DNA from 2 places in the Paenibacillus yanchengensis genome. Region 2 is predicted to be linked to the other one. Evidence: a T-box and tRNA genes for the amino acid it is inferred to sense, from the RefSeq annotation. Region 2 holds a T-box; the other holds one or more tRNA genes.
What was found. The T-box of region 2 lies ahead of ACFSTH_RS07565 (valine--tRNA ligase). A T-box ahead of a tRNA ligase gene usually reads a tRNA of that ligase, here a tRNA-Val.
Positions count from the first base shown of each region.

Region 1: it has a tRNA-Val gene. The T-box ahead of ACFSTH_RS07565 (valine--tRNA ligase) is inferred to sense a tRNA for this amino acid. The anticodon was not compared.

Region 1 is NZ_JBHUMH010000007.1:21,004-26,413, forward strand. Features, by position in the region: gene ACFSTH_RS01325 (HAD family hydrolase) at 1-337, opposite strand, end outside; gene ACFSTH_RS01330 (helix-turn-helix domain-containing protein) at 339-1,238, opposite strand; gene ACFSTH_RS01335 (phytanoyl-CoA dioxygenase family protein) at 1,468-2,241, shown strand; gene ACFSTH_RS01340 (stalk domain-containing protein) at 2,416-3,060, shown strand; tRNA gene ACFSTH_RS01345 (tRNA-Val) at 3,349-3,424, shown strand; tRNA gene ACFSTH_RS01350 (tRNA-Met) at 3,457-3,533, shown strand; tRNA gene ACFSTH_RS01355 (tRNA-Met) at 3,579-3,655, shown strand; tRNA gene ACFSTH_RS01360 (tRNA-Asp) at 3,690-3,766, shown strand; tRNA gene ACFSTH_RS01365 (tRNA-Phe) at 3,797-3,872, shown strand; tRNA gene ACFSTH_RS01370 (tRNA-Thr) at 3,917-3,992, shown strand; tRNA gene ACFSTH_RS01375 (tRNA-Tyr) at 3,998-4,081, shown strand; tRNA gene ACFSTH_RS01380 (tRNA-Trp) at 4,090-4,163, shown strand; tRNA gene ACFSTH_RS01385 (tRNA-His) at 4,212-4,287, shown strand; tRNA gene ACFSTH_RS01390 (tRNA-Gln) at 4,356-4,430, shown strand; tRNA gene ACFSTH_RS01395 (tRNA-Gly) at 4,434-4,508, shown strand; tRNA gene ACFSTH_RS01400 (tRNA-Cys) at 4,514-4,588, shown strand; tRNA gene ACFSTH_RS01405 (tRNA-Arg) at 4,605-4,681, shown strand; tRNA gene ACFSTH_RS01410 (tRNA-Leu) at 4,729-4,810, shown strand; gene ACFSTH_RS01415 (hypothetical protein) at 5,287-5,410, shown strand, end outside.
Region 2 is NZ_JBHUMH010000016.1:88,096-98,080, reverse strand. Features, by position in the region: gene murC (UDP-N-acetylmuramate--L-alanine ligase) at 1-1,247, opposite strand, end outside; gene ACFSTH_RS07570 (bifunctional folylpolyglutamate synthase/dihydrofolate synthase) at 1,255-2,637, opposite strand; gene ACFSTH_RS07565 (valine--tRNA ligase) at 2,652-5,294, opposite strand; T-box leader at 5,341-5,598, opposite strand; gene ACFSTH_RS07560 (LysM peptidoglycan-binding domain-containing protein) at 5,778-7,334, opposite strand; gene ACFSTH_RS07555 (RluA family pseudouridine synthase) at 7,438-8,397, opposite strand; gene hemL (glutamate-1-semialdehyde 2,1-aminomutase) at 8,410-9,723, opposite strand; gene hemB (porphobilinogen synthase) at 9,713-9,985, opposite strand, start outside.

The DNA.
Region 1 (5,410 bases), on a different contig from region 2:
GTGCTAACTTCATACGATGTTTTTTTAATTGCATCAGCGTACTTAATAAGTTTGGAAATCCGATACAATATTTTTGAAAGTTATCTATGTAATCATTTAATAATAGTGACCAATCTATATGTTTAATCGAAAAATCATGTATCATTTGTTGATATACTTTATCTTTCCATACATAGCCGTTATCATCTAACGTAATAAATCGCTGAATGAATAAGTCTTTTTCAATCGCATGAAAAACAGAGAATCGTTCGTACTGATCACTAAGAAATGTTAGTAATGAAGCTTCACGATCAAGCAATGTTCCATCCAAATCAAAAAGAACAGCTTTAATAGTCAAATTAATCGGTCCTCTCCTTATATTCCCTGCGATATTTTCCTGGTGGCATACCATAGTGGTTAGCAAAAACTTTAGTCAAATAGTGTACTGATTCAAAACCTGTTTGCACTGCAATTTCTTTAATAGAAAGATCGCTCTGCAATAGCAGCTGCTCTGCTTTATGTAGTCGAACAGTAGTGACATATTGTCGGAATGTTAAGTTGCTCTTTTCAGAAAAGATTCTGGACAAAGTTCGTTCGGATAGATGTAAATATTGTGCGATTTTTGAAAAGGTTAGAGGTTGAGACAGGTTGTCGTTAATAAATGTTTTCGCTTGTTGAAGTAGTCGATCAGCATCGGTGTTAACGGTAATAGCACGTTCATTTGTTTCCACAGATGGAAGAAAGCTTTTAATTAGTGTCGTCAAAAATATAGTTGCCAGCGGTTGCAAAACAGTTGTTAGACCATTTAGTTGATCTGCTTGGTGTAGTAATGTTTGCCACATTAAAGCGGTTGGGGTATGAGATGCATCTGCTATATAAATCAGATCTGTTTTACATAATTGATCGTATTGTTGTATAGCTGCTGGAGACGAACGATCTTTATTCATTTCGAAACAAACCCAAGCTAACTGCAAGTCTTTTCCATCACGTATTCTGTGCCACACATGTGGTCTCGAGCAAAATAATACTCCCGATTTTAGCGGATATTGCTTATGTTCGTCCTCATATATACCTTCCCCACTAAATACATAACACACCTCAAAAAAAGAATGTTTATGTGTCTGATTATCGTGATGATTAACTTGCGCATACCAACTGTGAACATGATAAAAATGGTCTTCGGTTTGTGATGTCGTAATCTGATTCAAATAGTGTAGGGCAGCTGCAATATGATGCAGTTGTAAGAGGATAACGGTCACCTACTTTTAGGAAATGTATACTCCCAATATAACATATCGTAGTTTGAAATAATAAAAGAAAATTGAAGTTTGGCGTAAAAGTACAAAGACTTGGCGCACAAACATAAATACGTTTTTCGGAAAACAAACTATATTTAGTAATAAGATTCACTGTTAGATCATTATAATAACGAGTTATAAAACGAGCATTATGGGATGTCATTAATGAGTATGTAAGGAGTGGGTGGGTATGATAAATCATGTAGATGCGGAATTTTACAAAGAAAATGGTTATTTGTTAGTAAAGAATGTGTTCTCGCCAGTTGAAGTGGAAGAAATGAAAGAAGCGGTGGAACGGATTATTCATAAAGCAGCCAAAAGTAAGTTTGATAGTAATTCTGCATGGGGAGGAGATTATTTGCCGCCAGAAGAATTGAAAAAACTAGTGTTAAAAGGATTTCATGATGTTCATTATCATGAGGCAGCTTTTACAAGAGCAATCGTGCATCCGAATATGGTGGAAATCTTAAGTCAATTAATCGGTCCTAACGTACAAGTGCATCATAGTAAAATGTTAGTAAAGCCACCGGAAAGAGGAGCTGCATTTCCAATGCATCAAGATTATCCTTACTTTCCACATGAACAACACTCGATGCTGGCAGCTAGCATTCATATAGATAACGCTACGTTAGAAAATGGTTGTATCCAAGTCGTACCTGGTTCTCATAAAGAAGGAACACTACCGCATGTTGGCTCTTATTACTTAGATCATCGTGAATATCCGATTAGTATGGGAACACCTTGCGAAGCGGAAGCGGGAGATGTATTATTTTTCAATTATTTGACGATTCACGGTTCAGACCGTAACGAAAGTGATCGCCCACGTCGTAACGTACTAGTTCAATATCGTGATCCAAGCGATCCACCAACGAAAAATGTCCACGTCAACTGGGGGCAGGGGCTGATGGTTTGTGGAGAAAATCCAGTTTACAAACCTTACTTACCGGATCAAATGATTAACTAGTGTTATGAGTATAAATGAATACGACAAGGTACGGTTTGAAATAACGAGCGGGTCGAAAGACTCGCTTTTTTGTATCGTTCAATATCATTGTAAAAACTGTAAATATATGATAGATTATTGACGTATGGTAGATAGATTAGAAAAATATTAGTGTGAACAGAAGGAGAGAGAAGCGTGAAGCAAAGCTACAAAGTATTAACCATTATTATTACGTGTTTATTACTGATTTCATCGACTGCATCAGCACACTCAGGAAGATTAGACGCTAATGGCGGGCATAATTGCTCCGAGAAATCAAAGCAAAAAGGGTTATGTACAGGCTATCATTATCATCGAGGAGAAAAGGCACAACCAAAAGCTACAAAACCAAGTAAGAAAAGTAATCAATCGAACAAGTCAAAGCAACAGTCAAGTAGCAGTAAGAGTAAAAAGTCCTCGCAGCAAACTGCCACAAGTAAACAAACGAAATCAGCTAAGCAAACGAAGCAAACAAAACCAATCTACCAGACTAGTAAGTTGAAATTATTTTATAATGGAAAGGTGCAGAAACTACAATCGCCAGCAGTGGACTTGAAAGGTATTACTTATTATCCGATTCGAGAAATATCTGAAATCATAGGTGCAACACTAACTGTAGACAAAAGCAATAGCAAATTAAGTGTAAACAAAGAGCAACTAACTGTTGTATTAGATGATAAGAAAAGCAATATTATTGTAGTCGATGGGAAAAAGTATGCACCAATTAGAACAATTGTAGAAAAGTTGGGAATCACAGTAAGTTACAAAAAAGAAACAGCAACAATTCATTTAAACGACTAATATATAGAGAGAAACATCGTCGTAACAGATAAGTATCGTTTCCACGGTGTTTCTATTTTTGTCTCAATAAAGTTATATATATAAAAATTCACTAAAAAATGATTGAAAATAGTTAAATATGAATTCACCTGTTGAAAAGAGTTGGAAAATGTTATAAGCTATTTATACACTGTTTTTTAGCACTTTTTATATAGAACTATTGTTTTTAGATTTTTTTTAAAAAAAGGTCGCTAATAAGTGTTGCAAATTAGTTGGAGTGTGTGTTATATTATAAGAGTTGCTTAACACGGAGGCTTAGCTCAGCTGGGAGAGCATCTGCCTTACAAGCAGAGGGTCAGCGGTTCGATCCCGTTAGCCTCCACCATAATTATTATATAATAGTATTCCTTTTAATGTCGCGGGGTGGAGCAGCACGGTAGCTCGTCGGGCTCATAACCCGAAGGCCACAGGTTCAAATCCTGTCCCCGCAACCAATAAAATATGTTTTATCTGATGGAATGTTTAGACCCTTTTAATGTCGCGGGGTGGAGCAGCACGGTAGCTCGTCGGGCTCATAATCCGAAGGTCACAGGTTCAAATCCTGTCCCCGCAACCAATAAAATCAGTATTAACTTGAGTAATACATATGTGGAGCTGTGGTGTAGAGGCCTAACATGCCTGCCTGTCACGCAGGAGACCGCGGGTTCGAATCCCGTCAGCTCCGCCATTATTTAAACAAAAAACTCAGTATAACTGAGGCTCGATAGCTCAGTCGGTAGAGCAGAGGACTGAAAATCCTCGTGTCGGCGGTTCGATTCCGTCTCGAGCCACCACTTCGGGAAAGACAGCTTGAAGGAACAGTAAGTATGGATGATATGCCGTTGTAGCTCAACTGGTAGAGCAACTGACTTGTAATCAGTAGGTTGGGGGTTCAAGTCCTCTCGACGGCACCAGATGTGGAGGATTAGCGAAGTGGCCAAACGCGGGAGACTGTAAATCTCTTCCTAACGGTTCGGTGGTTCGAATCCATCATCCTCCACCACTATCTTTAGGGGCATAGTTTAAAGGTAGAACAAAGGTCTCCAAAACCTTTGGTGTGGGTTCGATTCCTGCTGCCCCTGCCAGTATAGTAAGTGGTATGGTAACAATTAAGTATTGAAGTGTATTTTATGGCGATCGTGGCGAAGGGGTTAACGCACCGGTTTGTGGATCCGGCATTCGGGGGTTCAAGTCCCCTCGGTCGCCCCATATAAACAAATGAGCATCATCACATATAGCATTATAGAACAAGGATAATCATCCTGCATATATTATAATGGGGATTAGCCAAGCGGTAAGGCAACGGACTTTGACTCCGTCATTCTCAGGTTCGATCCCTGAATCCCCAGCCATTTGCGGAAGTGGCTCAGCGGTAGAGCATCGCCTTGCCAAGGCGAGGGTCGCGGGTTCGATCCCCGTCTTCCGCTCCATATACGGCGCCATAGCCAAGTGGTAAGGCAAAGCTCTGCAAAAGCTTTATTCCCCAGTTCAAATCTGGGTGGCGCCTCCATTAGATTACTTTATATGCGCCCTTAGCTCAGCTGGATAGAGCGTTTGACTACGAATCAAAAGGTCGGGAGTTCGAATCTCTTAGGGCGTGCCATTTTACTTTTGCAAATCTGTAAGAAAAGTTGTATAATCTAATATTATGCCGGTGTGGCGGAATGGCAGACGCGTTCGACTCAAAATCGAATGGGAAACCGTGGAGGTTCGAGTCCTCTCACCGGTACCACTTAAAATCAATGGTTCATCAGATAATTTATCTGATGGGCTTTTTTTATTTTATAGCCAAAATCCCACTCATCGTCTGTGCTGAAGACACTTTGGAACTGTACTCCAAATGAGAATACTCGCACTCCTATAGCATCAACATAGATATAACCAAGATAATCCTTACAATATGATTCCTTGCCTCTTTGACGGTCTGCTTCCTGTTGCTGCTTCATTTGTAACAGAAGGTCATAAAAGCCGTCCACAAGAGGCAGAGTTCGAAGACTTGCCTTATTCTTTGTTCGATCTTTTTCAATCGTGATAAGCTTCCCATTCAGTGAGCCAGAAGTGACGGTATATGACTTCGATATATCAGTTCCCGATGTAAGGATTAGTTATCCTTACATCGGGATTACAGTAGCTTTTATTGATACCTACTGTTGCATTTCATTTTCCATCGATGGTAACCTTGTTCTGGTTATATTAAGGAGGGGTATTTTGATATCTTTAAGGAAATTTCTAGGATTTATTTTTACTACTTCGTTAATTGGAATATTTCTTACTGTTTTTTTTGCGATAACAGAAGGCTCAAGTTTCTTAGCTATTGGAGTTCTTTTTACAG
Region 2 (9,985 bases):
TTTTTATTACTATTTTGCTGGATTAACTCCACTAATTTGCCGGAATTAACTCCTTCTATTTGCTGTTCCCCAACAGGAGAATATATATCAGCGATAATGACTTCATCGGCTTCCGAAAAAGCGCGACTAAACTGATCAAATAAAAAATAGGTACGTGTATAGCGTTGCGGTTGAAAAACTGCAACAATTCGTTTGCCAGTTGACCTGGCAGCGCTGATCGTTGCTTGGATTTCTGTTGGATGGTGCGCATAGTCATCGATAACTAATACATCATTTATTTCGCCAACAACTTGAAATCTTCGTTTTGCACCTCGAAACAAAGCAATTGCAGAAGATACTTGTTCAAAAGATAAACCTGCTTGTAAACAAGTAATCACAGTTGCCATCGCATTATAAATATTATGTTTTCCTGGCACAGACAAATTCACTCTACCCAACAGTTCTCCATCGTAATACATATCAAATGAAGCCTGCAAATGACCATAAACGATATTAGCTGCGACATAATCAGCAGTTCGATCGATCCCGTAAGTGATCAATGATGCACCGCGAACAGCTTCTTTGATTTGTGGTAACAATTCATGAACGGTAGTGTCATCCACACATATAATCGCTCGACCATCATCTTTAGTCTGGCTTAGAAATTGTATATATGCTGCTTTTAAGTTATTAAAATCACCATCATAGTTTTCCAAATGATCGGCTTCAATATTGGTCACTATAGCTATTCTAGGAAAATAATGCAGAAAAGATCCATCACTTTCATCAGCTTCCGCTACAACGTATTCACCTTTGCCCGCTTTTGCATTAGTGCCGATATTAACAATTTCTCCACCGATTACATAAGTAGGATCAGCTTCCAAATGTTCTAACACTAGTGCGATCATCGATGAAGTAGATGTTTTACCATGCGCTCCAGCCACCGCTATTCCTTTGCCTTCATTCATAATTTGAGCTAACATTTCTGAACGATGCAATACTGGTATTTCCAATGCAGCAGCTGCTACCCGTTCAACGTTGTCCGCAGGGCATGCCGTTGAATATACAACGATGTCCGCTCCTCGTACATGTTCTGCTTGATGACCTAAATAAATAGATGCTCCTTCAGCAGCTAGTTTTTGCGTTAATTCTTGGCTAGCCATATCAGAACCGGTCACCTTATAACCCATTTCTAACATAACTCGAGCGATAGCGCTCATGCCGTAACCACCAATTCCAATGAAATGTATATGTTCAGCTGTATTCAAAAACAATTCACCAACCTTTTTCAGCCTCCGAGTTTTGTAGTAACTTAGCTCTTACATCGGCGATCAAATACAAAGTGCCTGTAACGACAGCAAGTTCCTTATCCTCGGTCAACTGTTGTAATTTACTTAATGCTGTTTCCCAGTTCGGTTCAATAATAAGCTCGAAGGCTAAAACGTTCGGCATTTCAGCTCGCATTTCATCGATTAATTCGGCCAATTGTACAGCTTGTTTTTTCATTCTAAAATCTGGTTCAGTAACAATCAGCGTATCTACTAATGGTAGTATATGCTTTAGTGTATCACGATGATTCTTATTATCGAGCATTGCTATCATTAGATGCAATTTTTCATAGGAATACAGCTTAGGAATCGCTCTGGATAGCACTTCTGCACCCTCAGGATTATGCGCTCCATCAATAACAATACGAGGGTGATGAGATACTAATTCCAGCCGCCCTGGCCAGGCAGCCGTTTTAAAACCCGCAAGTAATAAATCATCATCGAGTACTAAAGCATTATATTGTCGTAACACTTCCAATGTCATCATCGCTACAGCAGCATTTTTTCGTTGATGTGAACCGTTAAGCGTAATCTCTATCGATTCCATCGTCCGAAATGGACCTTTAAAACTAAAACTTTGCCCCATTTCTGACTCTTCAATAACAGTTTCTTCAAACTGATCATGTAACAAATACAAGCTGCTTTTTTGTTTTGCTGCAGTATCTGCAATCACTTGTATTACTTCTGGTTGTTCGACCGCACTGACGATAGGAACGTTCGGTTTTATAATGCCTGCTTTCTCAGAAGCAATAGCCGATAGCGTATTACCAAGACGATCCATATGATCGTGCCCTACGTTAGTAATGACAGATATAACAGGACGAACGATGTTAGTCACATCGAGACGCCCACCAAGACCTGTTTCGAACACGACATAATCTGGAAACGTATCGGTAGCAAAAAATAAAATGGCTAGCGCAGTAGAAACTTCGAACATCGTTGGAGAGCCGAGTTCTGTTTCGGCTATCTCCTCTACGATCGGCTTCAACTGATTAGCTAGTTTCACTAACGTTTCTTCTTCGATATCCGTACCATTATATTGAAAACGATTGGTGAACTTTGTAATGTAAGGTGATGTGTACAGCCCAACATCATAGCCGTTGCTAAGCAATACGTTGGCTATCATCGAGCAAGTCGATCCTTTGCCATTCGTACCAGCAACATGAATAAATTGCAAACGACGTTCTGGATTGCCTAATAGTTCCATCATTTTTTCAATTCTGCTTAACCCCGGTCGAATACCAAACGGTATCAAACCGTTAATCCATTCTACTGCTTCATCATAACTTTGCAGCAAATTAGTTTCCCGCTGCGCCCATAATTTTTCCATATATGCAACCCCGCTTAGCTACGCAATTCGGCAATTCTCTGCAAAACTTTCGCTCGTTTTTCTGCATATTCCGCCATTTTTCTACGTTCTTCTTCTATTACTTTCTCTGGTGCTTTCGCCACAAATCCTTCATTCGCTAGCTTTTTCTCAATTCGTTCAACTTCACCATCTAATGTTTTCTTCTCTTTATCCAAACGTGCAATTTCTTGATCTACATCAATTAATCCTGCAAGAGGGAAGTACAATTCAGCTCCTGTTACTATCGCAGACATCGCTTTTTCTGGAGCCGCTAGCTCTATACCAATTTCCAATTGGCTAGTAGCACAGAATCGTTCAATAAATGGTTTGTTTTGAAGTAATATTTGCAGCGTTTCTTCACTTGCCGCTTTAATTAACAACTCTATTTTTCGACTCATCGGAACATTCATTTCTGCTCGAATATTACGAACCGCTCGGATCGTATCCATCAATAGATTCATTTGTTTAACAGCGTCATCTGCTTCCAACTTTTGCTCATATACGGGCCATTCTGCTAACATAATAGTCTCGCCTTCATGTGGAAGGTGCTGCCAAATCTCTTCACTAATAAACGGCATAAATGGATGAATTAATCGTTGAGTACGATCAAGTACATAGACAAGCACAGATTGTGTTGCTCGTTTCGCAGCTATATCTGATCCATTTAAGTTTAATTTTGCAAATTCGATATACCAATCACAAAGATCATCCCATATGAAATTATACAAAACACGTCCAGTTTCCCCGAATTCATAACTATCGATAAGACGAGTAACATCACGTACTGTTTCATTTAAACGATGTAATATCCAACGATCTGCTGTACCTAGTGGTACGTCAATATTAACATCTTCTATAGTAAATCCTTCTAAATTCATCATAGCAAATCGCGAAGCATTCCAAATTTTGTTAGCAAAGTTACGCGCTTGCTCTACCCGCTCTGTTCGATAACGTAGATCTTGTCCCGGTGTACTTCCTGTCGACAACATAAATCGCATCGCATCCGCACCATACTGATCAATGACCTCAAGCGGATCTACTCCGTTACCAAGAGACTTCGACATTTTTTGCCCTTCACGATCGCGCACTAGTCCATGCATATAAACATCTTTAAATGGCATTTGATCTGTAAATTCTAGAGCAGTAAATATCATACGTGCAACCCAGAAATAAATAATGTCATATCCAGTTACCAACACATCGACAGGATAAAAACGTTTCACATCTTCCGTTTCTTCTGGCCAGCCTAATGTAGAGAACGGCCAAAGTGCAGAACTGAACCACGTATCCAACACATCTACATCCTGATGCAGATGATCTCCCTGCAAATCATCTTGCGATACGTGAATTTCACCGGTATTTTCATCATACCAAGCAGGTATACGATGTCCCCACCATAGCTGCCTAGAAATACACCAGTCCCGAACATTTTCAATCCAGTTCATATATGTTTTTTCAAAGCGATCTGGTAGAAAACGAACACCTTTTCCAGCTTTTTGTGCTTCAATCGCAGCTTCAGCTAATGGTTTCATCGCTACAAACCACTGTGTAGACAAATACGGCTCCACAACAGCTCCAGAACGTTCGCTATGCCCCACTTGATGAACGTGATCTTCTATTTGCGTACACACACCACTTGCCTGCAAATCGGCCACAAGCTGCTTACGACAAACGAAGCGATCCAACCCTTCATATGGTCCAGCATGTTCATTCATAACGCCTGATTCGTCCATTACTGTAATTTGTGGTAGTTGATGTCTTTCACCAACTTCGAAGTCATTCGGATCATGCGCTGGTGTAATTTTAACAGCTCCCGAACCAAACTCTTTCTCCACATACTCATCTGCTATAATAGGAATCTCTCTTCCAATGACAGGAAGAATGATCATTTTTCCAATCAAAGCTTTATATCTTTCATCTTCTGGATGTACTGCAACAGCTGTATCACCAAGCATCGTCTCCGGACGAGTTGTCGCTACAGTTATGTACCCACTACCGTCTGCAAGTGGATATTGCAAATGGTACAAATGACCATTTACTTCTTTATGCTCCACCTCAATATCCGAAAGAGCTGTACGTGCAGCTGGGTCCCAGTTAATAATTTTTTTGCCACGATAAATTAACCCTTTTTTGTATAGCTTTACAAACACTTCACGAACTGCTTTTGATAATCCTTCATCTAAAGTAAACCGTTCACGTGAGTAGTCGAGCGATAATCCCATCTTAGCCCACTGTGAACGAATCGTATTCGCATACATTTCTTTCCAATCCCATACTTGCTCCAAAAAAGCAGCACGACCAAGATCATGTCTTGTTGTTCCTTGTTCACGTAGTTGCTGTTCTACTCTTGTCTGTGTTGCTATACCAGCATGATCTGTGCCTGGTAGCCACAGTGTATCAAAGCCCTGCATTCTTTTTGTTCGAATTAATATATCCTGTAATGTAAAATCAAGCGCATGCCCGATATGCAAGTTTCCTGTCACGTTAGGCGGTGGAATAACAATGGTATATGTTTCAGCATCTGGTCGTTTACCAGCTTCGAAATATTTTCCATCCATCCAATAGTTATACCATTTTTGCTCTGCCGCTTTCGGATCATATGTTTTAGCCATTTCCATATTCGTTTCTGCTTCTGACATTTTTCCATCCTCCAACAATAATTTCAAAAAAAACCTTTCATCCTCGAAAAAGGACGAAAGGTTCTGCTTCCGTGGTACCACCTTTGTTCTGTACGATAACGATTCATTATTATACAGCGCTCACTGCAGATAACGGCTGCTACCGGTCTTACTTTATAACAGAATAAATCATTCGATCTTCTGCCATTTCAGTGAGACAACTCCAGGGCGACCATAAATACAGCTTATACTTGCGGAATCTCACAGCGTAACAATTCCACTCTCTGAAAGATGTCTGTATTCTGCTCCCATTCAACGTTATTACTTTATTAAGCACTCTCATTGTTTTACTATTATATCAAATATCATACCGTTCTTAAACCGCTTAGTCAATGTTTCTTATAAACATCTCATACTACGCCACAAAATAAAAAACTCTCTTTAATCATCTGCAATTAGTAAACTGCAAAAGATGATCAAAGAGAGTCTGTTTACGTTACCCCATTAACTAAGTTGCGTAGCTGGGATGTACAAAAGCTGTCCTTCACTAACATCACTATCATGCAACTGATTATGCTTTTGCAACACACCTGGAGTAATGTTATAGCGAAGCGCAATTGCCTCTAACGTTTCTTCCTTTTGAACAATACACATTCGTATCTTTTTAAAACTTTGCCCTTTTTCTCTTCCGAGAAACATAGACTGCCATTCAACTTCGTCATCTTGACGAGCTTGCTCCGCCAAATGTTCTTGTTCATTACTTGCGTCTAATTCCTGTTGGATAACAGCTTCTCGAAGCGCTTTCTCCCGATCACTAGAACCTAGCAACGAGCGAATGCCGACATTTGTATTTTCCTGTGATTGATCAGCTGATTTCGTATGAAAAGCAACGTGCGGTGTCGTATTCAGGTTGGCTGGAGGAGCAGTCGATGCTACATTAGTAGGTTCATCATCTTCCACCAATTCCTCTTCGCGCTCATCTTCCTCTATTTCTCCGCTTGTTTCTACCCAAGTTTCCATCGTCGCTTCATTGGCGATCTCTGACTCTTCTTCAAATGCTTGCGGCGAACGATCTTCAAAAGCATTTTCATATTCGGGCAAGCTTATCTCTTCTTCTGCAAATTCCATTTCGTCATCATGCTCATATGCTTGTTCGGTATCCTCTTCATGAATCCTCGTCGCCTCAGTCCCTAGTAATGCCCAACCGGAATGAACGGTTTCCGCTTCAGCAGTAGCAAAACCCTGCTCTTCAGCGCGCTCTTCCTCTAGTTGTTCCAACGTATCATCATAATCCGGTTCAACAAATGTAGCATAAGTCGTATATTCCTCTGCTTCCTCTTCCGGTTCATCATTACGTGTTAACACTAACTCCGCATCATCTTCCTGTACTACTTCTACCACTTGGTCATACGGTTCTTCTCGCTGTAATTGCCACTGCTCTTCCAGATTTATTTCGTTGGAATATACTCCTTCAACTGACTGCTCATCCCTCGTTTCACTTGCTATGTAGGACGGAGCTTCAGCTGTCGTTTCTACTTCCACCTCTTCTTGCCACTGGTATTCCGTTTCTTCTGTAGTTTCAGCTTGATCCTCCCACCGCTCCGTGTCTGTTTGCAATTCTAATGGTTGTTCCCCATTATTTTCATGAACTGCTGTAAACACTTCTTCTTGCCACTGTTGCTCTTCCTCTACCGAATCAACTAACAAACCACGCAGTGACAATACCCCTGTTACATTCAACGTTCGAGCAGATAAAATATCTACATCAAAATTATCGATATCAATCGAAATATCATCCAAACGAGACACTCTATGCATTGGCAAAGATATTTCTACAGGTATTCGATGCTCCAGTGCTAATATCCCATCATGCACCTCACTACTTCGGTACACTCCACTAAGTAATAATTGACCGCGTAATATCGCTTGATCCCCTTCATCCATTACTGCAATTCGTGGGATTAATTCAATTTCTTCAAGCTCATCTATCGCCGCCACATCATCCGGCAAATGAACACGTTCATACACGTCAAATCGTAAGCCTCCAGATTTTTCTGACACGCTATATCCTCCCTCCACAGGTTAACAATGACCTGAAAATAGAATCACTACTTCATCTATATGGTGGAAATGAGGTAAGCATGACTATGAAAATAAAAAGAGACTAATTGATTTCATTTTTTTCGAGCCAATCCGGCGGATCAGCTTCAACAATTATTTGATTTCCCAAGACGGGATGCGGAAATATAAGTTTATAAGCATGGAGCGCTTGATGGGATATTCCCTTCATCTGCTTGCCGCCATATAATATATCTCCAAGTAATGGATGTCCAATCGCACTCATATGCACTCGTATTTGATGCGTCCGACCAGTTAATAATTGAAGTGCTACAATGGAGTACGAAGATTTCACCTGCAATACCCGGTATAACGTAATGGATGGATCACCATGAGCCGCAACACGTCGTTTTCCAGCAACGAATCGATCTTTGGCAATCGGTTTATTAATTTCCCCCTCCATCGTAGATAGCTGTCCGTGAACAGCAGCAATATAGTGCCGTTCTATTTGCCCTTCACGCATCGCTTCATCTAGTCGAAGTTGCGCCCAATCATTTTTGGAATAGAGTACCACACCAGTCGTATCACCGTCCAACCGATGAATATGCCGAACAGGAAAAGGATGCTCACTACGCAAGGAATATAAAGCTGCCATTGTATCCAGTGTACGTATTTGTGAGTCCGACGATTTATGTACAGGCATACGTACCGGCTTAGATAAAACGAAACAAAAGTCATCTTCATAGAGCATTTTCGCTTCCATGTCAGTGTCTGGTGGCAATGACCGGGCATCAACAAAATGAACTTCTTCTGTAAACTCACCTTGACTATAAGCAAGCAACAACAAATGTTGCTCCTTCCAACGAATACCACCAATCGAAAAAATTCGTTTAATCCATTTTTCAGGAAACAACTTGGTTTGTATCAGCCAGCGAAACACATCATGTGCATGTGCCCCAAGCTCTGGCGCTTGTCGTCTTATTTCGGGTTCAACTAATAATAAAAGCAGTGGCCAATCAATTACTAGCCACTGCTCACTTCTACTTATGATGTTATTTAGTTGCAACCTAGTCCCTCCCTATTGTTGCAAATAACTAATTGCTTCCTCATGTGCTGCGATCGTTTTGGCAATATCTTCATCTGTGTGCGCAGCAGATACAAACATACCTTCGAACTGTGAAGGTGGTAAACTAATGCCAAGATGTAACATCGACTCAAAGTAATGATTAAAATAGGTCAAATTTGATTGTTTCGCTACATCATAATTGGTCACTCGCTTATCAGTAAAGAATGGGCATACCATCGAACCAACACGATTCACCGTAAATGCTACGTTATATTTCGCTGCGTTCGCTTCAAGTCCAGCTTGTAGCTTTTGCGATTGCAATTCTAGTTGCTCGTAAACCGCAGGTGTTAATAGTTTTAATGTTGTGTAGCCAGCTGCCATAGCAAGTGGATTTCCTGATAACGTTCCCGCTTGATAGACTGGTCCAATAGGAGCAATCATTTCCATAAACTGACGCTTACCACCATACGCCCCAACTGGTAAACCACCACCGATTATTTTACCGAAACATGTAATATCCGGCTCAATATCGTATAACCCTTGCGCACAATTATAAGCTACTCTAAACCCTGTCATCACTTCGTCAAAAATTAACAAACTGCCATATTGTGTTGTCACTTGACGCAAACCTTCTAAAAATCCTGGCTCTGGTGGAACAACTCCCATATTACCAGCGATAGGCTCGACTACGATACAAGCAATTTCTTCGCCGAATTTTTCAAAAGCTAATTTAACAGCAGCTAGATCATTGAAGGCAACTGTTATCGTTTGCGCTGCAACATTTTCTGGTACACCAGGAGAATCCGGCAAACCAAGTGTCGCAACTCCTGAGCCAGCTTTTATTAATAAACTGTCCGAATGGCCATGATAAGATCCTTCGAATTTTAATATTTTTTGTCGTTTCGTATAACCACGCGCAAGCCGAAGAGCACTCATCGTAGCTTCCGTCCCAGAGTTAACCATCCGTACCAAATCAATCGATGGCACTCGTTCAACCACTAGCTCTGCCATTAGCGTTTCTAATTCCGTAGGCGCACCAAAGCTAGTTCCTTTTTCAGCTGTTTTCTTGATTGCTTCCACCACTTCAGGGTGTGCATGACCCATAATGAGTGGTCCCCAAGAACAGACATAATCGATAAAGCTATTACCATCAATATCATATACTTTACTTCCTACACCACGATCCATATACATAGGGGTGAGTCCAACAGATTTAAATGCACGTACCGGGCTGTTTACTCCTCCAGGTATTACTTGTTTAGCTTTGGCAAACGCTTCTGCCGAGCGACTTTCGTTTCGTTTCACTTCTACTTGTTTAAGATTCATTTTTATTATCTCCTCTCAACCAGCGAATAACGTCTTTTGCATGATAAGTAATAATAATATCGGCTCCTGCTCGTTTCATTCCAGTTAACGTTTCTAATACAACTGCCTGCTCATTAATCCATCCGTTCGCCGCTGCTGCCTTCACCATGGAATATTCCGCACTAACATTGTAAGCTACAATCGGCAGCAAATATTGATCACGTAATTGTCGAATGATATCCATATAAGCTAGTGCCGGCTTCACCATCAAAAAGTCTGCACC